4 regions of the Pseudoalteromonas sp. CNAT2-18.1 genome follow, and region 1 is predicted to be linked to each of the others. Evidence: predicted binding sites of a transcription regulator. Region 1 holds the regulator's gene; each other region holds the start of a gene.
The links. The regulator sigma-54, encoded in region 1, starts transcription at its own class of promoters, with help from an activator protein. The targets are predictions, from matches to a motif close to GTTGGCACGNNNNTNGNNT.

Region 1 (8,055 bases):
TATCAGCTTCTGCGGCACTGGCAGATAAAACCGATACCGCTGTCGGCAACGCTGTTGGTTCAAACATTACCAATATTCTCTTGGTGTTAGGTATTACTGCTTTGCTACGCCCACTTTCAGTGTCCTCCATTACACTAAAGCGCGAAATGCCCATTGTGCTCGTGGTGTCACTGATTGCATGGTATATGTTTACCGATAATTATTTCTCTCAGCTTGAGGGATGGCTATTGGCGGGCGGTTTTGTCACCTTTATCGTTTTTTTGATTGTTATTTCACGCAATCAAAAAAGTAATGATGACGATCCCTTGGTGAGTGAAGTCTGTGATGAAATACCCAGTGGGGTGAGCACCAAGTCCGCACTGATTTGGTTAATTATCGGGATGGCGATGCTACCCATCAGTTCGCATTTCATTGTCGACTCAGCAGTGGATATAGCCCAGTATTTTGGCCTTTCTGATTTAGTCATTGGGCTTACCATCATTGCCATTGGCACTAGTTTACCGGAACTTGCTGCTTGTGTGGCTGGGGTGCTGAAAAATGAAGACGACTTAGCACTGGGCAACATTGTCGGCTCGAATCTATTTAATATTCTCGCGGTCCTATCCATCGCCGGTATTTTAAATCCATCGGCTATCGACCCCTCTGCCGCTAACCGTGATGCATTAATTATGATTGCGGCAACGGTGGTACTTATTGCCATGAGTTTGAACTTTCGTGGCGCGCGGCGTATCAACAGAATCGAGGGCGGCTTTTTACTAGTCGCATTTTTTGCCTACCAAGGATATATTTTTAGTCAGTTAGCCTAGAGTAATAGTATGAGCCAAAGCTTTATTGCCACCGCACAACGGGTTTTAGAAATAGAACAAACCGCTTTGCAGGAGTTACATCAGTATTTAGACGCACAATTTATTCATGCGTGCGAGATGATCATGGCTTGTAGCGGCCGAGTCATCGTTATTGGCATGGGTAAATCAGGACATGTTGGTAATAAAATTGCCGCGACCCTAGCAAGTACCGGCACTCCAGCGTTTTTCGTACACCCAGGTGAGGCCAGCCATGGTGATTTAGGCATGATCACTGAAAATGACATCGTTATGCTCATTTCTAACTCTGGCGAAACGCACGAAATTGTGAGCATTATTCCGGTAATTAAACGTATTGGCGCGCCCATGATTGCCATGACCGGCAATCCTCAATCAAGTATGGCCACCTTAGCTGATGCTCATATTTGCATTAAAGTATCGCAAGAAGCCTGCCCACTGGGTTTAGCCCCCACCGCAAGCACGACAGCAACCTTGGCAATGGGCGATGCACTCGCTGTTGCTTTATTAGAAGCCAAAGGCTTTACCGCCGATGACTTTGCCCTCTCCCACCCCGGCGGTAGCTTAGGTAAACGTTTATTACTGACCTTGAATGATGTTATGCATAGCGGCGATGACGTGCCACGCAGTCACCAATCACAAAGCATTAAAGAAGCCTTGTTAGAAATCTCAAGCAAAGGCTTAGGAATGACCGCTGTTGTCGATGATAATGAGCGACTGGTAGGGTTATTTACCGATGGCGATTTACGCCGTGTATTGGAGCAGCGAGTGGATATTCACAACACCGCGCTGATTGAGGTAATGACTCCAAACTGCACCACAGCCGATGCTCATATGCTGGCGGCGGAAGCACTGAAAATTATGGAGCAAAAACGCATTAATGGACTCATTGTGACCGATCACGAGCAACGTCCCATTGGCGCGCTGAATACGCAAGACTTATTGCGCGCGGGGGTGATTTAGTGTTGTTTTCAGAATTATACCAAGCCATAGACGAAGACGCATGGCAACGTGCACAGCGCACTCGATTGTTAATTTGCGATATTGATGGCGTGTTTTCAGATGGCCGTATTTATTTAGGCAATCAAGGCGAGGAATTAAAGGCCTTTAATACCAAAGACGGGTTCGGCATTAAAGCGTTGCTCAATGCGGGTGTTGAAGTTGCTGTTATCACCGGGCGACAATCACAGATAGTACAAACGCGAATGCAAAGCCTGGGTGTCCCCCACATTTATCAAGGTAAAGAGAATAAGCTCGAAGCCTATGCACAGTTAAAGCGCACATTAAACCTAAGCGATGAGCAAATAGCCTACATTGGTGATGATGGCCCTGATTTACCGGTGATGGAGCAAGTCGGGTTCGCCGTAGCGGTTAACGACGCTCACCCACTGGTTAAGCGAATAGCCCATTACAGTACCTTGCTACCAGGGGGTTTTGGTGCTGTGCGTGAGCTCACAGATTTGCTGATGCTGGCCCAAGGACACAGCCTGGGAACACAGGGAAGTAGCACATGAACGCAGCGAGAGCGCTCATATCACTGCTATTTATCGTCGCGATGGCGTGGCTTTGGTACCCTTATTTTATGAAGTCGACAGATGATGGTGTCGCTCAGCAAGACCATATTGCCACACCCGACTATATCGCAACTGGGCTGAGTCAGACTAGTTATAACGATCAGGGTGAGTTAAGCCACACCGTTTATGCTGAGGAAATGGAGCTGTATCAAGAGCTCGGGTTTACGCATTTCACCAAGCCGGTATTTACCTTATATGGTGAAACAGAAAATTGGCAGGTAAACGCCGATGAAGCGACTTTATACAACAACAACATTTTGATCTTGGAAAATAACGTCACCGCCACCAACTTAAAAGAAGGGGCGATGATTGAGAAGGTCAGCGCTGAGGCCATTCAAGTTGATATAGATAGCCAGCGCATGGAGTCCGAGCAGGCTGTAGTATTAAGTGGCCCGAATATGAAGATCACCGGGCAAGGCTTGAAAGCAGACCTCAATACAGAGATAGTTGAATTAACAGAACATACGCGAACAATATATTATGACCAATAAAATCAGTGCATTAATTACATCCATCGCAATTGGCTTATGCTCTGCCAGCGCTACTGCTGAGCAAATCACCGCCAAGGAAGTGTTAATTGATGCCGACAAACAACAAGCACTGATCAAAGAAAATATCACTATTTTTGATAAGAACGTGCATATTGTTCACGGCAAACGGGAAATAAAAGCTGACCGCCTTGAGGCTCACCGTCGTCCAGAATTGGGTGATAACAAGCAATTGCTCGTAGCCACCGGCTCACCAGCTGTGTACACCGAAGTGATGGAAGATGGCACTGAGATTTCTGCACAGGCGCTGGAAATTCGTTATGACGTCGCCTCTGAGACCCTAAAAATTCAAGGTGATGCTAAGATTGCCATGGCCGACCAGCATATCGTTGCCGAAACTATAAGCTATGATATTGCCAAACAGCTGATCACCGCCGAAAAGGATGAAAACTCCAGCACACGAGTGCGCACAACATTAACACCACAAAGTGACGATACGCCGGAGAAAGAGCAATAATGGCGACTCTTAAAGCACAAAAATTAGCGAAAAGCTATAAAGGCCGGGAGGTCGTCAAAAGTGTGGGCTTAGAAGTGCAAGCAGGTAGTATCGTCGGCTTGCTCGGCCCTAATGGAGCCGGTAAGACAACTACTTTTTACATGATAGTTGGCTTGGTACCCAGTGATAAAGGCACCATCAGTATTGATGATGAGGATATCACTTTGATGCCGATGCACTCTCGTGCGCGCTTAGGTATTGGTTATTTACCGCAAGAATCATCTATTTTTCGAAAGCTGACAGTTTTTCAAAATTTGATGGCCATTCTAGAAACCCGCAAGGGCTTAAGCAAAGCAGAGCGTGAAAGCGAGCTTGAGGGCCTACTTGATGAGTTTAATATACAGCACATTCGAGACTCACAAGGAATGGCGTTATCTGGTGGCGAACGTCGCCGGGTAGAAATAGCGCGAGCATTGGCGGCAAACCCCAAGTTTATCTTGTTGGATGAACCTTTTGCTGGTGTCGACCCTATTTCAGTGTTAGATATAAAGAAAATCATAGAGCATCTGCGCAATCGTGGCATTGGTGTATTAATCACCGACCACAACGTGCGAGAGACCCTAGACGTATGTGAAACCGCATACATTGTTTCCCATGGCGAGCTCATTGCTTCTGGCACTCCAGAGCAAGTTCTTGCCGATCAAACGGTTCGCGACGTCTATTTGGGTGAGCAGTTTAGATTATAACGATTAAAGGATTGTTAGAGATACATGAGGCAATCATTACAGCTGCGCCTAGGCCAGCAATTAACAATGACCCCACAATTGCAGCAAGCGATTCGCCTGTTGCAGCTCAGTACTTTGGATCTCCAACAAGAAATTCAAGAGGCGTTGGACGCCAACCCATTACTTGAAGTTGAAGAAGACAATTACGCCGACAATAACGACAACCAAGAGCAAAAAGAGTCGACGTCCGACAACCAAAATAACGATACCGCCGAGACGGCCAGCGCCAGTAAGGATGAAGTTGAAAGTGCTGATGCCATGAACAACGAGTCCATCAGTGAAGACTTGCCCATGGATGTGTCTTGGGATGAGTATATTAGTGCGGCTCCCGTTGCCTCCTCTGGGCCTATGCCAGAAGATGAGTCTATCTACCAAGGCGAAACCACCGAGTCGTTACATGATTATTTAATGTGGCAGCTGCAATTAACACCTTTTAGTGCCACCGACGAGGCCATCGCCACAGCTATCATTGAAGCCATCAATGACAACGGCATTTTAACGGTCAGTTGTGAAGATCTGCTGGAAAGCTTGAATCATGATGAACAAGACGATGGTATCGAGCTCGATGAAATTGAAGCCGTTCTTAAGCGTATCCAACTCTTTGATCCAGTAGGAATTGGTGCGCGTTCTTTACAAGAGTGCTTGTTGATCCAGCTCAAGCAATTTGACCCACAAACCCCTTGGCTTGAAGAGACCAAAGAGGTAGTTTGTAACTATATTGATTTGCTTGGTAGTCGCGACTATCGCACCTTGATGAAAAAGACTAAGCTTAAAGAAGCGCAGTTAAAAGAGGTGATGACACTGATACACAGTTTAAATCCGACTCCTGCAGCCACGATTGTGCGAGAGCAGTCAGAGTATGTGATTCCAGACGTATCGGTGAAGAAAGTTAAAGGCCGCTGGGTGGTTGAATTAAACCCAGATAGTATGCCTAAGATCCGCGTTAACGATCACTATGCATCAATGTCGCGAAGCTGTAAGTCGCAAAGTGATAGTCAATTTATTCGCTCGCATTTACAAGAAGCGAAATGGTTTATAAAGAGCTTGGAACAACGCAATGATACGCTACTTAAAGTAACTAATTGCATTGTTCAACAACAACAGGCATTCTTTGAACATGGTGAAGAGGCAATGAAGCCAATGGTGCTTAATGACGTTGCCGAAATGGTGGAAATGCATGAGTCAACGATTTCCCGTGTGACCACCCAAAAGTATATGCATACACCACGGGGTATTTTTGAGCTGAAGTACTTTTTCTCCAGCCATGTTACAACCGAAAACGGAGGTGAATGCTCGTCCACAGCGATTCGAGCATTGATCAAAAAGCTAGTAGCTGCGGAGAATCCTGCTAAACCGTTGAGTGATAGCAAGATTGCCGACGTACTAGCCGAGCAAGGAATTAAAGTGGCTCGGCGCACGATTGCTAAATATCGTGAATCGCTAGCCATTCCACCGTCAAATCAGCGTAAAAGTTTGATATAGACGTTAGACAAGAAGGAAAATGCTTATGCAATTAAATCTTACCGGTCGTCACGTAGAAATCACTGATTCTCTTCGCAACTATGTGAATAGCAAATTTGCAAAATTAGAGCGTCACTTTGACCATATAAATAATGTGCATGTCATTCTTGATATTGAAAAACTAACACAAAAAGCAGAAGCTACTCTTCACGTTAACGGTGGTGAACTGTTCGCAACCGCAGAGCACCAGGATATGTATGCGGCGATCGACGGCTTAATTGATAAGCTCGACCGTCAAGTGATTAAACATAAAGAGAAATTATCTCGTCACTAACATGAACCTAGATTCACTCTTTACCAAGGACTGCAGCAAAGCTGCGGTCCTTTTTAATAGCAAAAAAAGAATGCTGGAGTACCTCTCTCAGGTGGCTCATCAGCACAGTCCTCACCTCAGCGAGCAATCGGTACTTGATGCTTTGCTAACCCGCGAAAAGCTGGGCAGTACTGGCATCGGCAAAGGCGTTGCTATTCCACATGGCCGTCTCGATGGTATCGACAGTACGATTGCCATTGTTGTAACCAATCGCGAAGCCATTAACTTTGATGCCATTGATAACCGTCCAGTGGATATCTTTGTCGCACTTTTAGTGCCGGCTAATGAGACTGAACAACACCTGAAGACCTTAGCGACAATTGCTGATAAACTAAAAGACAAACAACTGTGTAAACAACTGCGCTCGGCGAGCAGCGATCAAGAGCTTTATCAATTGATCGCCGACTAATGCGCGCCGTATTGGTTCATGGTGTGGTTTAAATGTGCGTCTTGGGGTAAAACAAGGAGTTGTCGGATGGAACTTATCATTGTCAGTGGTCGCTCGGGTTCTGGAAAATCAGTCGCGTTACGGGTGCTCGAAGACCTTGGATACTATTGCGTAGATAACATCCCAGTTATTTTACTCCCCTCCTTGGTGCGCAGTGTTTCAGCAAATTATGACAAAATTGCCGTCAGTATCGACGTGCGCAATTTGCCCAAAGAACAGCATGAATTTAACGACATTCTCGCTTACCTGCCTGAGTTTGCTAAGCCTTCGCTGTTTTACCTTGATAGTGACGAACAAACGTTGATAAAGCGTTTCTCTGAAACTCGTCGACTACACCCCTTATCCATGCAAAATATGACGTTGGATGTCGCTATTCGTGAAGAGAAGCAGCTTCTTGATGTACTCATCTCCCACGCCGACTTTATTATTGATACAACTGAGCTCAGTGTTCACCAGTTGGCGGAGATGATCCGTGAAAAAGTGCTGGGTAAAAAAGACAAGCAATTACTGATCACTTTTGAGTCTTTTGGGTTTAAACATGGCATTCCAAAAAATGCTGATTATGTGTTTGATGTGCGGTTTCTCCCCAATCCCCATTGGGAACCTGAACTAAAGGCGCTCACAGGGTTAGACCAACCCGTTCAAGATTATCTAGCCAGTCACTCAATCGTGCAAAAGTTCACTTGGCAGATCCAAACTTTTGTTCAAACTTGGTTACCCCACCTAGAGCGTAATAACCGTAGTTATTTAACCATTGCTATTGGCTGCACTGGGGGTCAACACCGCTCAGTGTACCTTGCCCAAACTTTGGGAGAGCGCTTTTTAGATACTTATCCGAACGTGAAAATTCGCCATCGAGAGCAGGAAAAATAGTGATGGTTGAAGGTACTTTTATTATTCAAAACAAGTTAGGCCTACATGCTCGTGCAGCCTCACAATTGGCGCAACTGGCGATGAATTTTGATGCCGAAATAATGTTATATCAAGGTGATAAGAGCGCACAGGCCGACAGTGTCTTGGCTTTACTGCTCCTTGAGAGCGGCAAAGGTAAGGAAGTGCGCGTGCAGTGTGAAGGCCCTGATGCCGACGCCGCGTTGGCAGCTATCGGGGCGCTCATTGCAGAAAAGTTCCACGAACAAGAATAACCCTTAGGCATTTACTTTTGCTATCATTGATTTAGTTAGGTTAAACTAATCAACGGCTTGTAAGCGCTTGCTTGCACGCTATTTCCCACCCCATTTTTTGTATTTAAGGGATGCCTATGCCAGAAGCCTATGAACAAGATTACCCGCTGCAACAACTTCAAGAAGTCACCGAAGCTCTTAATAGCGGCCAGTTTGTTCATGTACGCAGGCTTCTCGCCAAAACTGCGCCCTGTGATACCGCATTATTATTAGAATCATCGCCCCATAAGACACGTTCTAAACTATGGGCGCTCGTCGACCCTGATGTCCAAGGCGATGTACTTGAAGAGCTCTCTGAAGATGTACGCCTGAGCATTATCTCACGCATGGAGCCTGAGCATATCGCCGCAGCGACAGAGGACATGGACGATGATGACTTAGGGGAAGTATTACGAAGCTTACCAGAGCCCGTTTATAAAGACGTT
Region 2 (8,055 bases), on a different contig from region 1:
GCGGTGGGCAATAAAGGCACCTTCACCGACAAAGTCGCCAGGTCGAATATGGCCCAGTTCTTTATGGTCAGATTGGCGGAACACTACCAGCTCGCCGCTTAACACGATATATAGCTGCTGGCTTTGCTCGTGCAACTTGAATACGTAGCGCCCTTGTTGGCATAAGTACAGCTGCGAAAATGACTCTAAGAGCATTTGCCGCTCGGCTAACTCAAAGCTGCGAAAGAAAGGCACGCGATTGATAATCTCCATGCGTTTATACATGGCAATATGTTCAATCAGCTTCATGCCTATCCTCTTCGTCGGTGCGTCAATTGGCGTTTATATTGCGCTCTTTTAGCTTACGCGTCAACGTGTTGCGGCCCCATCCGATGCGTTGAGCAGCATCCTGTTTATGCCCTCCACAGCTAGCAAGGGCCGATTTAATCAGCCTGGTTTCCAGCTGTGCTTGAATTTCTGGCCAGACATTGTCTTTACCTTGCTTAAACTCATTGTTTAGCCATTGTTGGAATAAGTCCAACCAATCGGCATCAACTTGAGACGTTTGCGCATTGAGTATTTCTGGCGGCAAGTCTTCTGCGGTTACGTACTCACCGGGAGCCATTACCGTTAGCCAGCGACAGGTGTTTTCAAGTTGCCGCACATTTCCAGGCCAATTGAACAAGCGCATTTGATCACATGCTTGAGGGCTTAGCGTCTTGCTATCAATTTTTAACTCTTGAGCGCTTTTATTGAGGAAGTACTCTGCCAGTTGCTCTATGTCTTCTGGGCGTTCTCGCAAAGCTGGCAGCTTTAAGCGAACCACATTTAAGCGGTGGAACAAGTCTTCTCGAAACTTACCTTGTTGAGCTAAACGCTCTAAATCCTGGTGAGTGGCAGCGATGATGCGCACATCAACTTTTATACTTTGATGGCCGCCCACACGGTAGAATTCGCCATCGGCGAGTACACGCAGTAGGCGAGTTTGCACATCAAGTGGCATATCGCCAATTTCATCAAGGAAGAGCGTTCCGCCATTTGCTTGTTCGAAGCGCCCTTTACGAACGCTGTCAGCCCCAGTAAACGCGCCTTTCTCGTGACCAAATAACTCTGACTCCACCAAATCCTTAGGGATGGCCGCCATATTTAAGGCGATAAACGGATTGTCTTTACGTGGGCTGTGCTGGTGTAAGGCACTGGCAACCAGCTCTTTACCGGTGCCAGACTCGCCATTGATAAGTACGCTCATGCTTGATGCGCTCAATTTGCCAATGGCGCGAAACACCTCTTGCATGGCGGGGGCTTCACCGATAATAACTGAACGCTTTTGTTCACTATTGGCCTTTTTCGCTTTTTTCTGCGAATGCGCACGCATGGCTCGCTCAACAACACTAACAGCTTCTTCTAGGTCGAAGGGCTTAGCTAGGTATTCAAAGGCGCCTTTTTGGAATGCCTGCACTGCAGAGTCTAAATCTGAATGGGCCGTCATAATGATCACCGGTAGATTGGGGTTATCTTCGCTGATCTGCTCCAATAAGCGCATGCCATCCATACCCGGCATGCGCACATCCGAGAGCAACACGGCCGGTTTTGAAAACTCCAAGGCACTGAGTACATCATGGGCGTTGGCGAAACTTTCTACCTCATAGCCTGCACGGGAGAGTGCTTTTTGTAATACAAAGCGAATTGACGCATCATCATCGACTAGCCAAACAGATTTCATCGTATACCTCGTGGCCCAATTACAGTGGCAAGTATAGTGTAAACTCGGTATGGCCCGGCCAGCTATCACATTCGATAAACCCTTGGTGTTGGTCTATGAGAGTTTGGGCGATAGATAACCCTAACCCTGAGCCCCCCTCTTTATTGGTCACCATGGGGTAGAACAAGGTCTCTCTAACCTCCGGAGCAATGCCCGGGCCGTTGTCAGTTATTTTGATCTGCAGGGCTTTTTTTAGTGTCGTATCGTGTCGGCGTACATGGTATCGCACTCGGGTTTTAACATTAATATGGCCCCCTTCACTGAGTGCTTGCATAGCATTGCGCACGATATTGAGAAGCACTTGTTGCAACTTATCACCATCAGCCTTTACATCTGGAATGCTCGGATCATAATCTTTGTGCAAGGTAATTGCCTTGCTGCTATCCAAAGTGCAAAGGCGTAAAACATTCTCCAGTGTTTGGTGAATATTAATAGCCTGTTTTTGTAAACGCTGATTCGGGCCGAGTAACTTGTCTACTAAATGGCGTAAACGGTCAGCCTCATCAATAATAAGCTGTGCACATTCATCCCGCTCCTGCTGATCAACCTCATATTGCAATAATTGCGCCGCTCCGCGTATTCCTCCTAAAGGATTTTTAATTTCATGAGCAAGGTTACGAATTAAGGCACGTGCCGCTTGGTGTTGATGCATTTGGTTAGACGCCTGATCAAGGCGAATTTCTTCGTCGGTTTGGCGAATTTCAAACAGTAGAAAATACTGATCTTGGTGGCTTAAACGCCGACAGTTGAGCGCCAAATTGGCATGGCGAGAGTCTACGAATACCACGTCAGCTCTGTGTTGGTGGCAATCGACCCCTTGTTTAAGGGTATAGTCAGCGATGCGCTCTAATTCTACCGAGTGGTAATTAAATAATGCTTTGAAAGGCTGGCCCACGATGCGCTTTAAGCCTAGCCCAAGGAGTTCGGTACAGCTAGTATTGGCATACACCAGATTGAAATCTTGGTCTAAGACTAAAATAGCGGTATGTAGGTTTTCCCACATTTGTTGGAAAAAATCACGAGGAAGCTTCATTATTAATTTCGGTGTTGCACCAATTTGGTGCGAATTATCTTAGCAGTATTTAGCCGGGTTGCCCAATCGGTGCGCAACCCGGAGTGATATGCAGCTTAAGGGCCTGTGATCACTGAACGGCGATGCAGATAAAATGTCACAGGTTCAGAAGTGGCCAGCTGTTTACCATTGCCATCCACTAGGCGCAACCGTACTTGATGCGCCCCTCTATCAACATTACGCATAACAAACACCGTTGATGATTGTGGTTTATCGTAAGGCTTTCCATCGAGCATAAGTTGCACGCGGTGGCCTTGCATAAAGCGCGGTGATACTTGGCCTGTAACATGTACAGAGCCGGTGTTATCACGAATTGTTTCTTCTTGATTTGGAGTGGTAATAGCGACGGAGAAATTAATTCCTTGGTCAGCGCTATTATCTTGCTCAAGAATTTGCGTGTCAGTTGAGGGCATACTCATCGCTGGGGAGTTTAACTTTACCTTCTCAGCTCCTTTTCTTGGAGAGTCAGAAAAAACTAATACACCGTTCTCATCCTTCCATACATAGATGCTTTTATTGGTTGCGTTGGCGTTAAAGGCACTCAAACCCAGAACCATGAAAACGCATAAGATAGACCACTTCGTTGTCACGCTACTTCCTATTTTACGTTTATTATTCTTATAGTTAGCCGAAAATTAACCAATTACTTGGTTAAACCCTAACTTTAGTCTATTTACAACTTTTTTACCATAAAAAAAGCCTGCTAAGCAGGCTTTGAGAACACACATGATATAACTAAGTGGTAGTTATGCGGTTTACACGCTGTAGTACATTTCAAATTCTACAGGGTGTGTAGTCATGTTGAGCTTTTCTACTTCAGCTGATTTCAAGCCGATGTATGCATCAATAAGGTCGTCAGTGAATACGCCGCCTTGCGTCAAGAACTCACGATCTGCATCAAGTGAATCAAGGGCTTCTTGCAATGACGCTGCCACTGTTGGAATCTCTGCTGCCTCTTCTGCAGGTAAGTCATATAGATCTTTATCCATGGCGTCGCCAGGGTGGATCTTATTCTTAATGCCGTCAAGACCCGCCATTAGCATCGCTGAGAAGGCAAGGTATGGGTTCGCTGTAGGGTCTGGGAAGCGTACCTCAATACGGCGAGCTTTCTCTGATGGAACTACAGGGATACGAATAGACGCTGAGCGGTTACGTGCTGAATAAGCAAGCATAACAGGTGCTTCGAAACCCGGAACAAGGCGCTTGTATGAGTTTGTCGAAGCGTTAGCAAAGGCGTTAATAGCTTTGGCGTGCTTGATGATACCACCGATGTAGTAAAGCGCTTCTTCTGATAGACCACCATACTTGTCGCCTGCAAAGATGTTCTTACCATCTTTACCTAGAGACTGGTGACAATGCATGCCTGAACCGTTGTCGCCAACCACAGGCTTAGGCATGAAAGTAGCGGTTTTACCATACAGATGCGCCATGTTGTGAATAACATACTTCATCTCTTGAATTTCGTCCGCTTTCAAAACCATGGTGTTAAAGCGGGTGGCGATTTCGTTTTGGCCAGCTGTTGCTACTTCGTGGTGATGAGCTTCAACGACTTGGCCGAGTTCTTCAAGCACCATGCAAGTGGCACTACGCCAATCTTGTGATGAGTCCACTGGAGCAACTGGGAAGTAACCACCTTTGACGCCAGGACGGTGACCGGTGTTACCGCCTTCGTAATCTTTATCTGAGTTCCAGCATGCTTCTTCAGCGTCGATTTTATACATTGACCCAGACATATCTGTTTTGTACTTAACATCGTCAAAAAGGAAAAATTCTGGTTCAGGGCCAAACAGAATCGTATCGGCAATACCTGTTGAGCGCATATATTCTTCAGCACGCTTGGCCACAGAGCGAGGGTCGCGCTCATAGCCTTGAAGAGTTGAAGGTTCAACAACGTCACAACGTACGATAAGTGTGGTTTCTTCGGCGAATGGATCAAGCTTAGCGCTTTCAGCATCTGGCATCAGCACCATGTCTGACTCGTTAATGCCTTTCCAGCCTGCAATTGAAGAGCCATCAAACATTTTACCGTCTTCAAAGAAATCTTCATCAGCCTGGTGATGAGGAATAGAGACATGCTGCTCTTTACCTTTGGTGTCGGTGAAACGAAGGTCAACGAATTTTACGTCGTGCTCTTTAATAAAATCTAATACCGATTGTGACATGTGTCCTCCAACTATGGATTATTATTTGCTGCAATTTACTGCATTTGTGCATGGGTAAGCTTAAACCATGCCAAAAGTATAAGTGTCTGTTTAGTAGGGGGTTACTTTCTATTTGGTAATCTCAAACTTATTTTTTGCACCAATAGGGTGCGAACTTGCTACATTGTAGTGCAAATTTTTCAGGCTGCATTGTCATGTATCAAGGGATGACTCAAATAAGACAGTGAGCGCACTAAAAAAACACTGATAGCACAGTCTCGGTGTCATTTTTATGTCAAGCGACTAGGCTATGTTAGGCACGGAAGTAAATTAATTAGCTGGATAAACTTTCATCTAGTGGCGTTATAAGGGATAATACGCGACCTTTTAAACTCGACACAGGTGGCCCGCGCCGCTGGGTGTGGATCATTTAGGAAATATGGGGTTAGCCTCTAAGTAAATATATGAGCATCGAAAAGTTAAGAAATATCGCGATTATCGCACACGTTGACCATGGTAAAACGACTTTGGTTGATAAATTGCTTGAGCAATCGGGCACACTACAAACCCGTGGTGGCAACGAAGAGCGAGTGATGGACTCGAACGATCTTGAAAAAGAACGTGGTATTACCATCCTAGCTAAAAACACGGCAATCAACTGGAAAGACTACCATATCAATATCGTCGATACCCCTGGGCACGCCGACTTTGGTGGCGAGGTAGAGCGCGTACTTTCGATGGCTGACTCCGTACTATTACTTGTTGACGCACAAGAAGGGCCAATGCCGCAGACGCGCTTTGTAACGCAAAAAGCGTTCGCGCAAGGGCTGAAGCCAATCGTTGTTATTAACAAGGTTGATAAGCCGGGTGCACGCCCTGATTGGGTTATGGACCAAGTATTTGACTTGTTCGATAACTTAGGTGCAACCGACGAACAGTTAGACTTTAAAGTTATTTATGCATCAGCGATTAATGGTTGGGCAACGCTCGATTTAGATGAGCCTTCTGACAACATGGAGCCAATGTTTGAAGCCATCGTGAAAGAAGTTGAAGCACCAGATGCGGATCCAGAAGGGCCGCTACAGATGCAAATCTCACAGCTTGATTACAACTCGTACGTTGGCGTTATCGGCGTAGGCCGTATTAAGCGTGGTACTGTGAAAGTAAATCAGCAGGTTACTATTGTCGGTGCTGATGGCAGTAAACGTAACGGCAAAGTGGGCCAAGTGCTTACTTACTTAGGTCTTGACCGTCATGATGCGACAGAGGCAACTGCCGGCGACATCATCGCGGTGAGTGGCCTTGGCGAGTTGAAAATCTCCGATACCATCTGTGATGTCAACACGGTTGAAGCGTTACCAGCACTGAGTGTTGATGAGCCTACTGTTACCATGACGTTCTCTGTAAATACCTCACCTTTTGCTGGCCAAGAAGGTAAATACGTCACCTCACGTAATATCCTTGAACGTTTGCAAGCCGAGCTAGTTCATAATGTGGCATTACGCGTAGAAGAGACCGATAACCCTGATAGCTTCCGTGTATCAGGCCGTGGTGAACTACACTTGGGCGTACTTATCGAAAACATGCGTCGTGAAGGCTATGAACTTGCCGTGTCTCGTCCAGAAGTTATCTTGCGTGAAGTTGATGGTGAAATCCAAGAACCTTACGAAACAGTGACTATCGACTGTGAAGACGAGCACCAAGGCTCTATCATGGAGCAGCTGGGTTTACGTAAAGCAGAAATGACTGATATGTCTCCAGATGGTAAAGGCCGTATTCGTATGGACTTTATGATCCCAAGCCGTGGCTTGATTGGTTTCCAGACTGATTTCATGACGTTAACCTCAGGTTCTGGTTTGATGTACCACACGTTTGATCATTACGGCCCACACAAAGGCGGTAAGATCGGCCAGCGTATGAACGGTGTATTGATAGCGAATGCCCAAGGTAAGGCGCTGACTAACGCGCTATTTAACCTGCAAGAGCGTGGTAAGCTATTTATCGGCCATGGTGTTGAAGTATACGAAGGTATGGTTATCGGTATTCACAGCCGTGACAATGACCTTACGGTTAATGCCCTAAAAGGTAAACAGTTAACCAACGTGCGTGCTTCAGGTACTGATGAAGCGCAAACACTTGTGCCACCTATCAAGATGACCCTTGAGCAAGCGCTTGAGTTCATTGATGATGATGAGCTGGTAGAAGTGACTCCGGAAAGCATCCGTATCCGTAAGAAATTATTGACTGAGAGCGAGCGTAAGCGCGCATCTCGTGAGTCAAAGAAGAGCTAATTAGCCCTTAATTTGAAAAACCCGCACTGTGTTGCGGGTTTTTTTATGCCTAAAGCAAATGCTCTGGGTGTTGTTACCTGTGTGAAATCGTTGGAATAAAGTCTTGCTCATTTCACTCTTTTCCTAGATAGGCAAGAACATTTAGTGCTGGATATGCGGTTAACACATGTCGATGGCCAAGGGGCATGGCCATTCACCATGACTATTGAAAAGTTAGATAGTGGGGTGGGGCAGTTTACTGTAGTACAACAAGTAGAACATGCCCGCCATCATGCGGGCAGTGGGTTATCAAAGAGAGTTAGCTTTGATTCATTTGCTCAATAAAGCGGTTAGAGTCTTCGATTGAACGATTCATATCATCAATAAGTACTTGAATGTCGCGCTTAAGATTCGTGAATTCACCTTTTATCGCGGCGATTGCTTGCGCGTTGAGGTTGTGCTTAAGGTAGAGCACGTTGTCTTGTAAAGACTCTAACACGGGTTGCATCTTCGCCTCGCTGGCGCGCATAGAGCGCAGGAGCTGCTCAAATTGGCGTTCAGTGGCGCGCAACTTTTTACTGCTTTCGCGTTTTAGAGCGGCGCTTTGGTACTCTTCTAGTTCATCGGCCCATTCGTCAAATAAAGCTTCTGCCACATCTTCTACTTTATCAATGTTAGTTGAGACCTCATCAGCCGCCGCTAGACTTGACTCATAGTCATCATTGAGCTGCTCGTACGCGTCTTGTAAATCACCGCCATCGAAATTAATTAACGTACTTAAACGCTCCAATGCTGACTGAAATTCCTGTTGAGAATCCTGCTGTGACTCTT
Region 3 (8,055 bases), on a different contig from region 1:
TCCGTTTCCTCCTGGTGAGTACGACATTGTGGCAGAGGGCAGCATCAATGGTGAATACAGCTCTTTACCTATGGCGACATTCAAAAATATTGAAAGCGTTAATATCAACGGCGCGAATGGGATCATCGTGAACACCAAAGAGGGCGCAGTGAAGCTCGCTGAGGTGGCTGAGATTTCAGTGTAAAGCATTTGCCTGCGGGCAGTTATTACGAAGAGGTGAAACATGAGTTTCAATATCGCTTTAACAGGGTTGGCGGCAGCCCAAAAAGACTTAGATGTGACCGCAAACAACATTGCGAACGTCAATACCACAGGTTTTAAAGAATCCCGCGCAGAGTTTGCTGATGTGTATGCGGCATCAGTATTCAGTGGCGGTAAAACGAAGAACGGTGATGGTGTGCAAACCACCATGGTCGCGCAGCAGTTTCACCAAGGTTCTTTAAAGTTCACGTCAAATGCACTGGATTTAGCGATTACCGGTGAAGGTTATTTTGCTATGGCTGACGATTTAGCTTCGCAAGATTTTACCTATACGCGTGCTGGGGCGTTCAAGCTTAATGATGATAACTTCGTAGTCGATGCTAAAGGTAACTTACTGCAAGGTTTCCCAACGGATCCGGTAACCGGTGATACCACTTCGGTGAGCTTGAGTACGGCCAATCCGATTCAAATACCTGATTCATCAGGCTCTCCAAATGCGACAGATAATGTCTACAGTTCATTTAACTTGGATGCAGGTGCCACCGTTCCAACGGTAACGCCATTTAACCCAAATGACTCAGCCACCTATAATTCGTCAACATCAACAACAGTCTATGACTCTCTGGGTGAGCCCCACGTGTTGCAGTTTTTCTTTGTAAAAACGGCCTCTAACGAATGGGATGTGCGTGCTACCGTCGATGGCACTGAAGTTGATAACGCGGGTAACGCAGGTGCAGGCCCCATCACCCAGTTTACTTTTGATGCAGCGGGTTTACCATTGCAAACAGATGGTACGCCCAACACCGGCGCGACGTTTAACCCTATGACGCTATCGGGTGCTAACCTTAGCGCCAGTGGTATTTTGACCAACGGGGCCCAGTTTAATGATATTAACTTAAACTGGCGTGATGAAGCTGCGACGGGTAACAAACTCCCAACCCAATTCTCTAGCCGCTTCGAGGTGAAGGCGTTGGAACAAGATGGTTCGACCGTGGGCCGCTTATCTAATATTGAAATCGGTAGTGATGGTAAGTTAGTTGCCTCATATAGTAATGGCGACTCTACCTTCTTAGGTCAGGTAGCGATGGTTCGTTTCCCTAACTCTCAGGGCTTGCAGCAGGTAGGTAATACCAGCTGGAAAGAAAGCTTAGACTCTGGTGAGCCCATCGCCGGTGAGCCAGGAACCGGGACCTTGGGCACGATTAATTCCGAAGCGTTGGAGCAATCGAATACCAACCTTACTAATGAGCTAGTTGATTTAATCAGTGCACAACGAAACTTCCAGGCTAACTCTCGGGCGTTAGAGGTGAACTCAACGCTGCAACAGAATATCCTGCAGATCCGATAAGAAACATCCTACTAGGCCACCTTTTGGTGGCCTTTTTTCATCCCTCTAGTCTCTCCTTTTAAATAACTCCTTTTTCTTGGTATCAATCTTGCTTTAGTCAATATAACGACGATTTTAAGGAGCAAGCCAATGGACAAGATGCTGTACATTGCCACCTCAGGAGCTAAGCAAAGCCTACTGGGGATGGGGGTTAAAAGTAACAACCTTGCCAACGCTAACACCACAGGCTTTAAAGCCGATATCGCTCAGGCACGCTCGATGCAGGCCTTTGGTGAAGGGTTGCCGACACGCGTTTTTGCTCTACAAGAACGGGCAGGGACCAACACCACAGCCGGCGGTATTTCTGAAACCGGTCGCGATTTAGACATTGCTATGAGTGAGCACGGTTGGCTGACGGTATTAGATGATGCCGGCAACGAGGCCTATACCAAAGCCGGTTCATTGAAAATGACCCAAGAGGGGATGCTACTCGATAGAGATGGCCGTCAAGTTGTTGGCGAAGGGGGGCCTGTAATCCTGCCTGTTCCGATTGAGAAAATAAGTTTCAGCAAAGACGGCACCATTCAAGTTCGCCCTCAAGGCGCACCGGCCAACTTTCTTGAAGAAGTGGACAGATTGCAAATCGTTGAGGCCACAGGGCATCAGGTGGAAAAGGGCAACGACGGTCTGTTTCGGCCCGTGAATGGCCAACAACTTGATGTTTCTGAAAATGTCTCAATCATGTCAGGGGCTCTCGAGATGTCGAATGTCAATCCTGTGCATGAAATGGTCGATATGATCAGCCATCAACGTCAGTTTGAATTACAAGTCAAGCTAATGAAAACCGCCGAAGAGAATGACCAGCGTGCTGAGTCACTGCTACGGATTATGTAACATTAGCGAGGAGTCACTACTATGAACCCAGCATTGTGGATCAGTAAAACCGGGCTTGACGCCCAACAGACCGATATTTCGGTTATTTCCAACAACTTGGCTAATGCCAGCACGGTCGGTTACAAGAAAAGCCGCGCCGTGTTTGAAGATTTGTTGTATCAAAATATCAACCAACCTGGCGGGCGCTCTTCACAAGATACAGAGATGCCTTCGGGGTTGATGCTTGGCGCCGGTGCCAAGGTGGTTGCTAACCAGAAGAATTTCTCCCAGGGCAATATGCTAAGCACGGAGAATTCCCTCGACTGGATGGTTCAAGGACAAGGCTTTTTTGAGGTGTTGCTCCCTGATGGCAATATTGCTTACAGCCGTAATGGTCAATTCACGACCGACGAAGACGGTCGTATCGTCACCAGTGGTGCTGGTTTTCCGGTGCAACCAGAAATGAACGTGCCCGATGACGCGCAGTCTATTACTGTGTCGCAAGACGGAGAGGTTTCGGTGCGCGTAGCCGGACAGGCGGACAATGTAGTGATTGGTCAGTTGGTGATCAGTGACTTTATTAATCCATCAGGGCTTGAACCTATGGGCCAAAACCTTTACACCGAAACCGCTGTCAGCGGCGCTCCGGTGCAAGGTAACCCGGGAGTAGACGGCTTGGGTATCATTGTTCAAGGAGCATTGGAAACTTCGAACGTCAATGTGACCGAAGAGCTGGTCAACTTAATTGAGACACAGCGTGTTTATGAGATGAACTCTAAAGTGATTTCATCTGTAGACCAGATGCTCAGCTATATTAATCAGCAGCTATAAGTGAGGGCATTATGATTAGGCCAATTGCACTATCAATTACTTTTGTACTTGCTACAGGGTGTGTTTCTACACAAAACTCCCATGTTGTCGAAAACGACCCTTACTATGCGCCGATGTATCCGCAGGAAGCAACACAAAACATGACCCAAAGTGGCGGCCTTTTCAACCCCGTATTGGCGAACGATTTGTATGCCGATAAGAAAGCGTTGCGTACTGGAGATATCATTACTGTGGTACTGCGTGAGTCAACGCAAGCATCAAAAACGGCAAAAACGGAAACTGACAGAGAAACCGAGCTGGGGTTAGAGCCGGTTATTGGTTTAGGCGGCAATCCGGTCAATATCGGTGGAGATAGCATTCAAATGGGTGTGAACTCAGATGCTTCGTTCACCGGCGACGCTAAATCTAATCAATCCAACAGTTTGTCAGGCAATATTTCCGTGAACGTGATGCGCGTGCTGCCCAATGGTAATTTGGTGATTCGTGGCGAAAAGTGGTTAACGCTTAATACTGGGCAGGAGTTTATTCGCTTAGAAGGCATTGTTCGCCCAGCTGACGTGAGCTCCGAAAACACCGTAGAAAGTAGCCGTATCGCGAATGCGCGTATTCAATATTCTGGCAAAGGTGAGCTGCAAGAAACGCAAAGTGCCGGTTGGTTATCACGGTTCTTTATGAGCACTTTGTTCCCATTCTAAGGAGTCCAGTCATGAAATGGTTAAACCTTATCGTGTTCTGCATGGCGTTGACTAGCTGGCAAAGTTTTGCCGAGCGTGTCAAAGATGTGGCTATGGTTGAGGGCGTACGTAGTAACCAATTAGTGGGTTATGGTCTGGTTGTGGGTCTGCCTGGCACGGGAGAGAAGAGCCGCTTTACCGAACAAAGCTTTAAAGCGATGTTGAATAACTTTGGCATTACTTTGCCGGCCAACCTTAAGCCAAAGATTAATAATGTTGCAGCGGTTGCCGTTCATGCGGATATGCCGGCGTTTATCAAACCCGGCCAGAGTATGGATGTCACTGTATCTTCAGTAGGCAGTGCCGAGAGCCTACGCGGTGGTACCTTATTGCAAACCTTTTTAAAAGGTGTCGATGGTAATATTTATGCTATTGCTCAAGGTAGCTTAGTTGTTAGTGGCCTCGGCGCGCAAGGGCTTGATGGCTCACGTGTGGTGGTCAATACGCCAACTGTGGGTCGAATTCCTAATGGCGGCATTGTCGAGCGCGCGATCCCGAGTCCCTTTACCCAAGGGGATTACATTACCTTTAATCTTAATCGCCCTGACTTTACTACCGCGAAGCGCTTGTCCGATACCATTAATAATCTTGTCGGGCCGAATACCGCAATGGCAATGGACGCGGCGTCAGTGCGCGTAACTGCCCCACGTGATGTTTCGCAACGAGTTGCTTATTTATCGACGCTGGAAAACCTTGAATTCACTCCTGCCGATAATGCTGCGAAAATCATTGTCAACTCCCGTACTGGCACCATAGTGATTGGCAAAAATGTTAAGTTGCAGCCAGCGGCTATTACTCATGGCGGGCTCACAGTGACCATCGCCGAAAATGCAGAAGTGTCGCAGCCTAATGCATTGGCCGAGGGTGAGACGGTGGTGACCAATCAAAGTATTATTGATGTGCGTGAAGACGACTCGCGTGCCTTTGTTTTTGACCCCGGGGTGAGTTTAGACGACCTTGTGCGCGCAATTAATGAAGTGGGCGCCGCACCGGGAGATTTAATGGCCATTCTTGAGGCGTTAAAAGAGGCTGGTGCTATTAATGGTCAGTTGGTGGTCATTTAAATCTGATACTGCAACAGCAAACCCCAAGTGCCCAAAGCCTTGGGGTTTGCTGTTTTTATAGCCATCTAAGTTCTTGTTAATCAGAACTATAAAGTCAGTGGTACGTTTTTTGCTTTAGTTTTTGCATCTAGTCATAACTTTGTCAGTCTTATGGATGCTAACCAACTGCAAACGCAAAGCGTCTTCGATCTCAATAGCTTAGATAAGCTTCGTCAAGATGCGTTAAAACAGCCTGCCGGCAGCGACGGCGAGCGCGCGGCCTTAAAGCAAGCAGCGCAGCAGTTTGAGTCTATCTTTACGCAAATGCTGCTCAAAAGCATGCGCAAAGCCAATGAAGCCTTCGAAGATGAAGACAGTCCGTTTAATGCCAGCAGCGTTAAATACTTCCAAGACATGCATGATCAGCAGCTCTCCAGTGAGTTATCGGCGAATGGCTCATTGGGCTTGGCCGATTTGATTGTGCAACAGTTATCGCCACAAAAAGACAGCTATATGCCTGCGTCAGCTTTGCGTGATGCACGATTAAACAACGCGCAAGTGAAAACCCAAGAACAACACACTGAGGCATCTCCTATCGCTCACAAAGCCGATTTCGCCAATGCCAAAGAGTTTGTCGAAGGGGTGTGGGACGTTGCCCGTGAAGCGGCCGGTAAAATCGGTGTGCACCCCGGTGTTATGGTTGCTCAAGCTGCATTGGAAACTGGTTGGGGCAAGCACATTATTAAAACTGCGAGCGGTGAAAGTTCGAACAATTTATTTAATATCAAAGCGCACCGTGACTGGCAGGGGGAAGCGACTGTAAAACCAACATTAGAGTATGAAGGAGGAGTTGCGGTTCAGCGCAAAGAACCGTTCCGAGTGTATGACTCTATTAAGCAAAGTTTCGATGATTTTGTCTCATTTTTGAAAACTAATCCCCGTTACCAGCAGGCTTTAGATGTGGCCGATAAGCCTCATCAGTTTATCGACGCTATACAACAAGCTGGCTACGCCACCGATCCACAGTATGCAGAGAAAATTAAACGTGTGTTAGGGCAAAGCGAATTACGCGCCCTAGCCGGTGATCTGCTAAGGCAAGGAGAGTAGATCATGTCATTTAACCTACTAAACATTGCCAGTTCAGGCATTCGTGCCAATACCGAGCTGCTTAATACTACCAGTAAAAATATTGCCAACATTAATACCGAAGGCTACGTGCGCGAGCGTACAGAGCATGGCACCACCTTCGACAATCAGGTTGGCCGTGGGCAAACCTATCGTCTGCTCAATGAGTTTGCACAACAGCAACTCAACAGAGACACCTCTAATCGCTCCTTCTTTGAGCGCTTTATGGAGGAAGCACAGCGTATTGATAGTCAGTTCTCTGAGGAGTCCAATAGTCTATCTACGCAAATCAATGGCATGTTTAATAATTTGCAAGAGGCGCTGAATCAGCCCTCTAACAACGTTACCCGCTCGTTGTTCTTCACCAACGCGGAGAACTTTGTTAATCAGATGGATAGGTTGTCAGGGATTGTGTCGCAACAAAAGAGTGTGGTGAATGATCAGCTTGGGATCCTTGCTGATGAAGCCAATGGCTTAATTGAGAAAATTAGTGAGCTGAATAACCAAATTACGGCTGTTCATGGCAAGAAAGATCAAGCTGATGCCAGCTCGGTCTATAACGAGCGCGACAAAGCGATTAAAGATCTTTCAGAGCTAATGAACCTAGAAACACTTGACGGACCTCATGGTGAAAAATTGGTGTTCATGTCCACAGGTGAAGCTTTGGTTATGGAAAATGGTAGCTTCAACTTGTTCTCGTTAAATGGCGATCCAGATCCGAACCTTAAGGAACTTCGCCTTGATGTGACCTCCGGACAAGCCAATAGCTTAGAGGTTGATACCAACAGCTTAAAAGGCGAGATTGGTGGCCTGCTGGCTTATCGAGACGAGGTACTCATACCGGCGCAAAATCAGCTGGGGCAAATGGGCTTATCATTGGCCGATGCCTTCAACCAGCAAAACCGCTTGGGGATGGACGCCAACGGTGAAATAGGAGGTGATCTGTTCACTTTGCCCACCGTCAACGGCTTACCATTCGCCGCTAATGCGGGATCGGGCAATTTGCAGGCTGGTTTAGAGCAGGGGATGGGCAAAGAGATTCCGGCAACGGATTTCCGTGTTACCTTTACCTCGCCAACAACCGTAGAGATAGTGCCCCTTAATAATAAAGGTGAGCCTATCGGTACGCCGTCGACGGCCAACGTAACGGCTGGAGTGATAGACTCAACCACAGTAACAAGTGGCGAGTCTTATGGCTTAGATATTGATGTGACAGGTGCGCCAGCGGCGGGAGATAGCTTTGATATCAAGTTAAATGCCTTTGCAGCCAGCAATGTTGGGTTGGCGACCACGCGGCCAGAAAAGCTGGCATTAGCGTCGCCAATTCGCACCGAAACAGCGTTAAATAACGTCAGTGAAGCGGCAATTTCTCCCGGTTCTGTGACTGATATTGCCAACTCAACGGGCATCACTGTGGGCCCGCCGCCAAGCTTGACGAATGGGCCAATCAGCTTGCAAAAAACAGGTAATCCTAACGAGTACACGATTACCGATGGCAACGGTACAACGACTTTTACCATTACACCGCCTGCTGAAAATATGCTCGCTCAAGCAGGAGCACCGTACGCTAACTATGGCTTTGACTTTAATATTGAGGGCAACCCGGCTGCAGGTGATACATTTAGCCTCGAGTTTAATACCGGGGGTTTTGACGATAACCGTAATGGCCTGGCACTCGCTGGGCTACAAAGCGAAGAGTTAGTGCGAGAAAATGTGCTCAGCAGTGGCAGCGCCGATAATCTCAAAACATTCAACCAGGCATTCGCAGGTATAGTGACTGATATAGGGATTGTAACTAGCCAAGCACAAACCAGTCATGCGGCTTTCTCTGCGTTGGAGGAGCAATCGAACGCTTGGTATGAGTCGATGTCAGGTGTCAATTTAGATGAGGAAGCGGCTAATTTACTGCGCTTTCAACAAA
Region 4 (8,055 bases), on a different contig from region 1:
CGCTGGCGTGGCGGCCAGATAGGCGTTCACATCGCGTTTGAATTCATACAATAACACTTGGAACTCTTGGCGGTACATACTACCCAGATCAGCTTGAGGCAGTTCGATAAGTTTAATGCCATGGCGCTCTAATTGCTTGAGCTGCTTTTTAAACACAGCCTGGGTCTCGGCGGTAAAGTGGCTGTAATCAACATAGCCAAGTGTTAATTCCTTTGCCTTACTAGGCTTTACCTCTGTGTAATTGATGGTGCGAAAGGCGTGGTGATTTGGGTCTTGGGTGTCGGGTGCGGCGATGACCTGAGTCGCTAATAACACATCCGCTAGCGAATTAGCCATTACTCCAACGGTATCCTGACTTTCAGCTAACGGCACCACACCCACGCGGGAGACTTGACCATAGCTAGGTTTGAGCGCATAAACACCATTTGCCGCAGCAGGGCAGACAATCGAGCCGTCGGTTTCAGTGGCTAACGCGAGGGGCGCGAAGCCCAGTTTTACCGCCACGGCTGAGCCAGAACTGGAGCCGCATGGGCTACGGGTTGCATCAACGGCATTAGCCGTTTGTCCACCTAGGGTACTCCAACCAGATGAAGAGCTGTTGGAGCGAAAGTTCGCCCACTCGCTAAGATTGGCTTTACCGAGGATAATGGCTCCGGCGCTGCGTAACTGAGAAATGACCTGGGCATCAGCGCTGCTGACATTCTGTGCTAAGGCCAAGGCCCCAGCTGTAGTGGCCATGTTAGCAACGGCTATATTGTCTTTCACCAGTACCGCCATACCATGAAGTGGTCCTTGCCATTGACCTTCACGAGCCAAGTTATCAAGGCGCTGCGCATCGTGTAGGGCGTTATTGTTAATGGCCATCACCGCACGATAGTTATCATTTAGCGCGTCAATACGTGTTAAATAGTGTTGGGTAAGCTTAGTGGCAGAGCTCTGTTCACTATGAAGTTGTTGTTGAAGGTGCGACACTGTTTCGGTCTTTTGCGCATTGGCGCTGAAGGCCATACACAAGAGCAGTGTTGATATCGTAAGCCGGGTGTGGTTCACGAGCGTATCCTTGTTGTTATTATGTGCCTTTAGATTAGCGGCCTTCGTTGTCTGCGGTCAACTGCAATAGGGTGAGTGAAGCGCTTGCCAACATCGGTGCCATTTGCGTTACTATGGCTTCTTTGATAACCCATGGACGATAGCTATGAGCCAATATTTACACCAAGCCTTTCAAGACCTTCGTATCCGTAAAAATGACGTCACGAACGACCAAAACAAACACCGTTCGCAAGGTAATAGTGCGCATTTGCAGGCACTGGAAGAAAAAATCGACTCCCTATATTTAATGAATTTAGCGGCATTGGAGTTGTTGCAAGATATGGGAGTCAGCCGCAGCGATATTTTACGAAAGATAGAGGAAATCGACCTACGTGATGGCAAACTCGACGGTAAAGTCGCATCGTCGAGTCACTGCAAAGACTGTGGCCACAAGGTGAGCCCTCGTCGCCGTCATTGCTTTTATTGCGGCGCTAATATCGCTCAGCTGCAATTTTAGCTCCCTCCTTAGTTGCAGCACTAAAGTTAAGCCTAGGGTCAGTGATCAGTCGCTAGGTTATAAGCTCGAATAGAGCAAAGGGGCAAACAGTGCGATTACTAACAGGGTTGTTACTGACGTTATCACTTGCGGCGTGTAGCGAACCACAAACCCGCTATTACGCAAGTTATGCAGATGCACACAGAGCACAACTATTTGAGCAGGGGGAGCTACCTGAGGTATTGCCGTTATCGGCCAAGGCATTTCAAGTTAACACCCATGCCGATAGAAAACGGGCGACGGGACGCTTTAAAATTGCGCCAGCGGATATCAATACCTTTGCCAGCCGGTTACAGCAAAGCCCATACCCAGGCTACGAATTTGTGTATTATCATGGCGAACAGGTGTGGTTGTTTAATTTACATAAAGACGGCAAGGTGGAGTACCGCTCACATTCAAAGTGAGGCAATACCCCGTTGCGTTAGACTACTAATTCAGCCTGAATATGGCGTATTAAATTATTGACCCAATTGACATACTGGCGATGGATTTTCTTGCCATCGTATCTCAAATTGACAGAGTCAACATACTCTACCGAAAACTGGCTCGGGGTATAATTAATATCAACCGTCAATTGATGAGTGCGAATATTGAGCACCGCAGCAACGACCCCTTCGCTTTTAGCTGCACACTGCCAGCCGAGCTGCAGGCATGCTTTGATAATGGCTTTTTCAATATCCTTATCACTGTGGTTTTGGCTCTGAGCCATAGGAATGGCATTATAAGGAAAGTCTCGCACTGGCACTGTGGTTTTGCAGGCACTCAGGGTGAATAAGGCCACCAAAGCAATGACAAGGGTGTGACGCATTTACTGATCTCCGTGTAAAAGCGTTATTGTCTCTTAAAAGTTATTATTACTCAAACCCTTGTATGTCGGTTTGTGTTAGCCAGTAGAAGCCGTGGTGGTGTCGCTATGATGGGTTTCAACCAAGCAGTTACGGCCACGGCTTTTTGCCTCGTAAAGGCCTTTATCCGCTTCAATCAGCATCTTTTTAATATCAAAATGGCCACTTTCTCGGCAAGTGACGCCGATGCTAATGCTCAGCGGCAGGCGCTGATGGTGCCAATAAAATGAGCCCTCGGCAATGGCCTTACGTAAGCGATCGCCCACTTTGAGCGCCGTGCGTTGATGGGTATTGGCTAAAATCACTGCGAATTCCTCTCCGCCAATACGCGCAGCTAAATCATCTTCTCTGAGTTGCTCGCGAATGCGCTGACTCACCCATTGCAACGCAGCGTCTCCGCCATCGTGACCAAACTGATCATTGACCTTCTTAAAGTAATCCAAATCTATCATCATGACTGCAAGCGGCTGCTGCTTAGCAATACACTGCGCGAGTCGTTTTTCGCCTTCATAGAAAAACGCACGACGATTGTACAAGTTTGTGAGTGGGTCGAAATTAGCTAAGTTAGTGAGTTTAGCTTCTGAGCGTATGAAAAAAAGCATCGGAAACACTAGTGCCGTGCACGTGGTCAGTAGTAAGTGAACAGCAAGAACTAACTGTTTGGTCCAAGGTGGTAATGATTGCTCCCAGTGCAACAAATTGGTAAGCAACAGGCCCGTTTGAACCAACATTACCAGCGCATGCAAGGTGACGAGAACAAGCAAAGTGGCGGCATATATATTGCCTTTGGTTGTTGTTCTAATAGCCGCTGCAGCGGCAAAGAATAGTGTGGCAATAGCCATAGAAGTGTAAATCTGCCCCCACAGTGGTTGGTGGTGCAACAACGCCAGTAACAACGCACTGAAACCCAGAATAAAATAGATAAACAACGGGTTATGGTGTTTTGAAGAGCTGTACCAGAGTATACCTCTTAGCACCAGCAATGGCGCTGTTATCATCAATAGTTGGGCGCTGTAATGGGTCAGTACCGGTAAGTCGATAAACACACGCAGAGTCGCGCTTATTTCAGCTAAACTAAATACCAGACAAGATAATCCCCAATACAAAAAGCTTCGTTGTGCACGTTGGTAAAACACCAACAACAAAAAGACGCCAATAAAGGCGTTTAGTAAAGTCGATACCACTATCAATGTTGGTAGATGTAACATGGCACTCGGGATGTTGGGGAGACACTTGAAGTTTAGTTCACCTACTTGGCGTCGCAACCCGCGCCATGGGGAGTTACTCAGTAAAGATAATTAAAATATCGTTAATTAAGCGTAAATATGGTGGTTTTGGCGAATGCGGTGAACTGGCTTAATCTCCATCTGACTGAAACTAAAGGAATTAATATTTGGCGCTGATTTTGCTTAGGTAAGCAAAACGACAACAGGAGTGTGAACATGAGTGTTCCTTTAAAGGACAGGCCGTTAGCGCAAGTAAAAGAAGAGATCATCGATCAGCTAATTTTAAATTACAGTCATGGTGAAATTTCAGCGCAGGCGTTTGAACGTCGCCTTGATCAAGCGTATGACTGCAGCTGCCAAGAGCAACTAGCAACATTGGTTGCTGATCTGCCGCTGCACAGCGACCCACGCTACAACAGCGAGAAGGCGGCACGTATGCGCACTCCTTTCACGCAAAGTAGCGAGCAGGTTAATGGTGAGAAAATTACCGCCATATTAAGCTCGGACCAACGCAGCGGTGAATGGGTTGTCCCTAAAGAGATTCATCTAAACAATTATTTGGGAAGCATTGAATTAGACTTTACCAACGCTATCTTTTCTCACCCTGAAGTACACATTTACGTTAATTGTATTTTGGGCAGTGATGAAATTGTGGTGCCAGAGAGTGTAGATGTGCAAACTCAGACCACCAATATCATGGGGTCACTGGTTAATAAGCGGGTCTCACTTGGGCCGCGATACGAAGATAAACAGCGACCGCGCATTATTATCCATGGGCGTATTATTCTCGGGAGTGTGGAAGTCAGTATTAAGCGAACGATGAAAGAGAAATTAAAGGCCTTTGCCTTTGATTTACGTGATTTATTTGATGGCCGAGAGCAGGGTAAAAGCCGTAACCGATATGATGGCTAGAATGTCGGGGCTTGTTCATAGCAAGCCCCGCAAACTGATTAGTCCTGAGAGTACTTTTCTAGTTTGTTATAGAGTGTTTTCACACTAACACCTAATTGTTCAGCGGTGTCCGTTTTGTTGCCGGCGTTCTCTTCCAAGTTTTTCAAAATTGCCGCTTTTTCCAACTCTTCCAAGGAAACGCCAGTAGGAATATCGACGCTGTTGCTGTCGCTTTTGCTTACTGATTCACCCAATGAAAGATGTTCGGCTTTGATTACGTCATCGGCCAAGATCATCGCTCGTTCAATGGTGTGTTTTAGCTCCCGTACGTTGCCTGGCCAGTTATAAGCAGCAATGCGGCTAAGTGCATCGGTAGCGATACGTTTGTGGCTCAATTCTTGGGCATTACGGTAGGCAAGGAAGTGCTCAGCGAGGCCGGTGATGTCATTGCCTCGATCGCGCAGTGGTGGCACTCGGATAGGGAAGTGCGCTAAGCGGAAGTATAAATCCTCACGGAAAATGCCATCATCAATGGCTTGTTGCGGGTTACGGTTGGTTGCACAAACAATACGCACATCAGCATGTTTCACTTGTTGACTGCCTACGGCGCGATACTCTCCGCTTTCGAGCACGCGCAGTAACTTAACTTGTTGCTCTAATGGCATCTCTGTTACTTCGTCTAAAAACAGCGTACCGCCTTTAGCTTGGTCGAAGACCCCTTGGTGATCGCGGTGTGCACCTGTAAATGCGCCTTTCACATGACCAAATAACTCACTATCTATAAGCTCTGGGGAAAGCGCACCACAGTTTATCGCAACGAAAGGTGCTTGTGGCTTATCGCCAGCAATATGAACGGTATTGGCAACGAGCTCTTTACCTACACCACTTTCGCCAATAATCATCACGTTGGCATCAGTGCGTGCGACCTTACGAATAGTGCGATACAACTTGTGCATAGACTTAGAAGAGCCGACTAATAAACCAAATTGGTCAAGGTCGCTGGACTCAACAGCTTTACTTGATTGGCTGGCTTCACCAAACAGTTCGTAGCTGTCTTGCAGAGTTTCGCTAATCAGTTCCAAATCATACGGGGCACGGCAGTGGAACCCGGCACCATCGCGCATCAACTTATCAAGATATGGATTTGGCTTACCTTTACTTAAAAATAGAAACTCAACGTGCGATAACGCGTCGGTGTCATTTAGGGTGTTGTATCCTTGTTCATTGAATTCTTCGAGTTCCACCAATGCAATATCACACCCCGACTGGGCAACTTGCGCTTCCCACGGCTCAAACTCGTTTGCGTAGACCAGCTGAAACTTTTTTAATACTTCTAATTTAGCCAGCTTCGAGACCAGCTCGGGATCGCTGAGTTGTACAAACATTTTAACCTGGTGCATACATCACTCTCCTTGAAAGAGTTGTAAAAATAACAAGTCAGCGGGTAGATGTTACTCGGGTTCAGCGAGGAGGTCCTTCTAACCTTCTGATTTATAATAAAATAAATAATGGTATATGAATTGCAGGTGAACTTGGTACATCAGCGACCATAGGAGTTTAGATATGGTTAACCTTGACCAAACACAAGCAAAACGTGATAAAAAAATTGCCAAAGATATTCTTAAGCTGAACCGAGATGCGGCGACGTTTTATAAGCAGGCAGCCGAACAGGTCGGTGACTACAACGTCAGGCATGTCTTTATCAATATGGCAAAAATACGGGAACAAGCCCAGTTATCTGTCTACGATGTGGATGAAAATCCCGATCACAGCAGTATAGAAAATACTTGGCTGGGTACAGCGATCGCTTGGTACGCGCAAGCTAAGAGTCATTTTTCTAACAGGCCTGAGCAGTCAATGATAATCGATCTCATTGAGTTCGAGAAGAAGTTATTGGCGAAAATAAAAAAAGCAGTCAGTGAAGCTCGCGACCCAGCACTCAAAGGCGCTTTAGCGAGTATTACTGCCGATATCCAGATGTGTATCGACCAACTCAGTGCATGTAAACCAGCGAATACTCGCAGCCACGCAACGCAGTGAGTACAATAACGGCCATAGCAATGTTTAACAACCCATACTATGGCCATGTCGAAAATATTTGTGATAGGTTTACCGCGCAGCGGCACCACCAGCGTGTGTGCTGCTGCACTCGATTTAGGTCTTCGCACCGCCCACACAGCTTATACTAAAGCGTGTTTTGAGCGTGCGGAGCTCGTTGCCGACACACCCTGCTTTAGCCACTACCCGGAGCTGGCTGAGCGCTTCCCTGAAGCAAAATTTGTGCTCTTGCAGCGGCAACCAGAGCGTTGGCTGGAGTCTGTCCAACGCTTATTGCCGCGAATGAGTACCAATTTATTGAGCGATACAGGGGGGTTTAGTCCGCTTCTTAAAGCAAGTTACCATCGTGTATTTTCGCCTTTGAATGAACAAAGCCTAACTGATGGTAAGCACCTTGAATATTGCTATAAGCGGCATCAGCAACAGGTATCGACGTATTTTGCTCAGCAAGCGCACCGTTTACTGACAATTGATATCAGTGAGCCCCATAGTTTTCAGCAATTTTGCCAGTTTGTTGGAGCCAATAGCACGAGCAAGCAATTTGCGCACCTTAACCAGCATAATAAGGTGATGGCTTGGCGCGACTTAAAGCACCCCCTGAAAGTACCCTCCACGCGCAACGGCAAGGTCGATAACCTTGAGGCGTGGCTTAGGGGTGAAGCGGTATGAGTGCGTGCAAATTTGGTATAGAATGCCAGCCATTGTTTATATACCCATCATGTTGACCATGTTCGAACTCAAATACCACACGCCAGCACAATGGACTGACGCTGTACTGGCCGATTTTGACACATTTTTACAAGACCATGCTGGCGCTGAGAAGAAAGCCTCGGGCATGGCGTTGTCGATGCTGTCTCACTACCCAGATAAACGCAAGCTCGTTAAAGCGATGACTGATTTAGCACTCGAAGAGATGATTCACTTTAAACAAGTGGTTAAGTTGCTAAGCGAGCGCGATGTGAACCTAGGGGATGATAAAAAAGACCCTTATGTGAATCAGCTGCGAGGCATGTTTCGCCATGGTAAAGACGTGTTTATGATGGACCGGCTGCTGGTCGCGGCTGTGATTGAAGCTCGAGGCCATGAGCGCTTCGCGCTAATAGCTGAAGCGTTGCCACCTGGTAAAGACAAAGAATTTTATGTCGCGATTGCAAAATCAGAAGAAAAACATAAAAACTTATTTGTTGAGCTTGCTTATGAGTATTTCGACAAGGCTGAAGTCGATGCGCGGTTAGCCCAAGTGATTGAGCGCGAGGCACAAATTTGCGCCTCTTTACCATTTCGTGCAGCCTTGCACTAATAACTCAAATTCGACTAGCGTGAGCTAGTCGAATTGCTTCTCGAGGGTACGTAACTTAACCCCTAGCCAACATAAAATAAGGCCAAACACAAAGGCATACAGAGCGACTAGCCAAAGCATGGCAATAATACCTTGTCCGGGGTTGAAAAT

Region 2: glnA (glutamate--ammonia ligase) is a predicted target of sigma-54. The motif match lies at 5,032-5,050, and genes of this name have one in related genera.
Region 3: flgJ (flagellar assembly peptidoglycan hydrolase FlgJ) is a predicted target of sigma-54. The motif match lies at 5,127-5,145, and genes of this name have one in related genera.
Region 4: MHM94_RS15280 (LiaF domain-containing protein) is a predicted target of sigma-54. The motif match lies at 3,823-3,841, and genes of this name have one in related genera.

The regions. Positions count from the first base shown of each region.
Region 1 covers NZ_JAKRFR010000005.1:323,117-331,171, forward strand. The annotation lists gene MHM94_RS13075 (calcium/sodium antiporter) at 1-806, shown strand, start outside; gene MHM94_RS13080 (KpsF/GutQ family sugar-phosphate isomerase) at 816-1,784, shown strand; gene kdsC (3-deoxy-manno-octulosonate-8-phosphatase KdsC) at 1,784-2,335, shown strand; gene lptC (LPS export ABC transporter periplasmic protein LptC) at 2,332-2,886, shown strand; gene lptA (lipopolysaccharide transport periplasmic protein LptA) at 2,876-3,400, shown strand; gene lptB (LPS export ABC transporter ATP-binding protein) at 3,400-4,125, shown strand; gene MHM94_RS13105 (RNA polymerase factor sigma-54) at 4,150-5,646, shown strand; gene hpf (ribosome hibernation promoting factor) at 5,672-5,959, shown strand; gene ptsN (PTS IIA-like nitrogen regulatory protein PtsN) at 5,961-6,407, shown strand; gene rapZ (RNase adapter RapZ) at 6,474-7,319, shown strand; gene MHM94_RS13125 (HPr family phosphocarrier protein) at 7,319-7,591, shown strand; gene mgtE (magnesium transporter) at 7,708-8,055, shown strand, end outside.
Region 2 covers NZ_JAKRFR010000008.1:122,202-130,256, reverse strand. The annotation lists gene MHM94_RS17190 (cyclic nucleotide-binding domain-containing protein) at 1-288, opposite strand, end outside; gene ntrC (nitrogen regulation protein NR(I)) at 311-1,702, opposite strand; gene glnL (nitrogen regulation protein NR(II)) at 1,722-2,774, opposite strand; gene MHM94_RS17175 (DUF4124 domain-containing protein) at 2,870-3,403, opposite strand; gene glnA (glutamate--ammonia ligase) at 3,569-4,975, opposite strand; gene typA (translational GTPase TypA) at 5,419-7,245, shown strand; gene MHM94_RS17160 (hypothetical protein) at 7,399-7,569, shown strand; gene MHM94_RS17155 (DUF2959 domain-containing protein) at 7,544-8,055, opposite strand, start outside.
Region 3 covers NZ_JAKRFR010000004.1:197,720-205,774, forward strand. The annotation lists gene MHM94_RS10185 (flagellar hook assembly protein FlgD) at 1-184, shown strand, start outside; gene flgE (flagellar hook protein FlgE) at 224-1,549, shown strand; gene MHM94_RS10195 (flagellar basal body rod protein FlgF) at 1,679-2,422, shown strand; gene flgG (flagellar basal-body rod protein FlgG) at 2,444-3,232, shown strand; gene flgH (flagellar basal body L-ring protein FlgH) at 3,247-3,927, shown strand; gene MHM94_RS10210 (flagellar basal body P-ring protein FlgI) at 3,939-5,030, shown strand; gene flgJ (flagellar assembly peptidoglycan hydrolase FlgJ) at 5,181-6,116, shown strand; gene flgK (flagellar hook-associated protein FlgK) at 6,120-8,055, shown strand, end outside.
Region 4 covers NZ_JAKRFR010000006.1:333,591-341,645, reverse strand. The annotation lists gene MHM94_RS15305 (amidase family protein) at 1-1,050, opposite strand, end outside; gene MHM94_RS15300 (hypothetical protein) at 1,196-1,546, shown strand; gene MHM94_RS15295 (hypothetical protein) at 1,636-1,989, shown strand; gene MHM94_RS15290 (hypothetical protein) at 2,007-2,393, opposite strand; gene MHM94_RS15285 (GGDEF domain-containing protein) at 2,469-3,638, opposite strand; gene MHM94_RS15280 (LiaF domain-containing protein) at 3,873-4,568, shown strand; gene MHM94_RS15275 (sigma-54 dependent transcriptional regulator) at 4,607-5,947, opposite strand; gene MHM94_RS15270 (DUF2383 domain-containing protein) at 6,111-6,587, shown strand; gene MHM94_RS15265 (sulfotransferase family protein) at 6,633-7,274, shown strand; gene MHM94_RS15260 (tRNA-(ms[2]io[6]A)-hydroxylase) at 7,333-7,905, shown strand; gene MHM94_RS15255 (DUF308 domain-containing protein) at 7,930-8,055, opposite strand, start outside.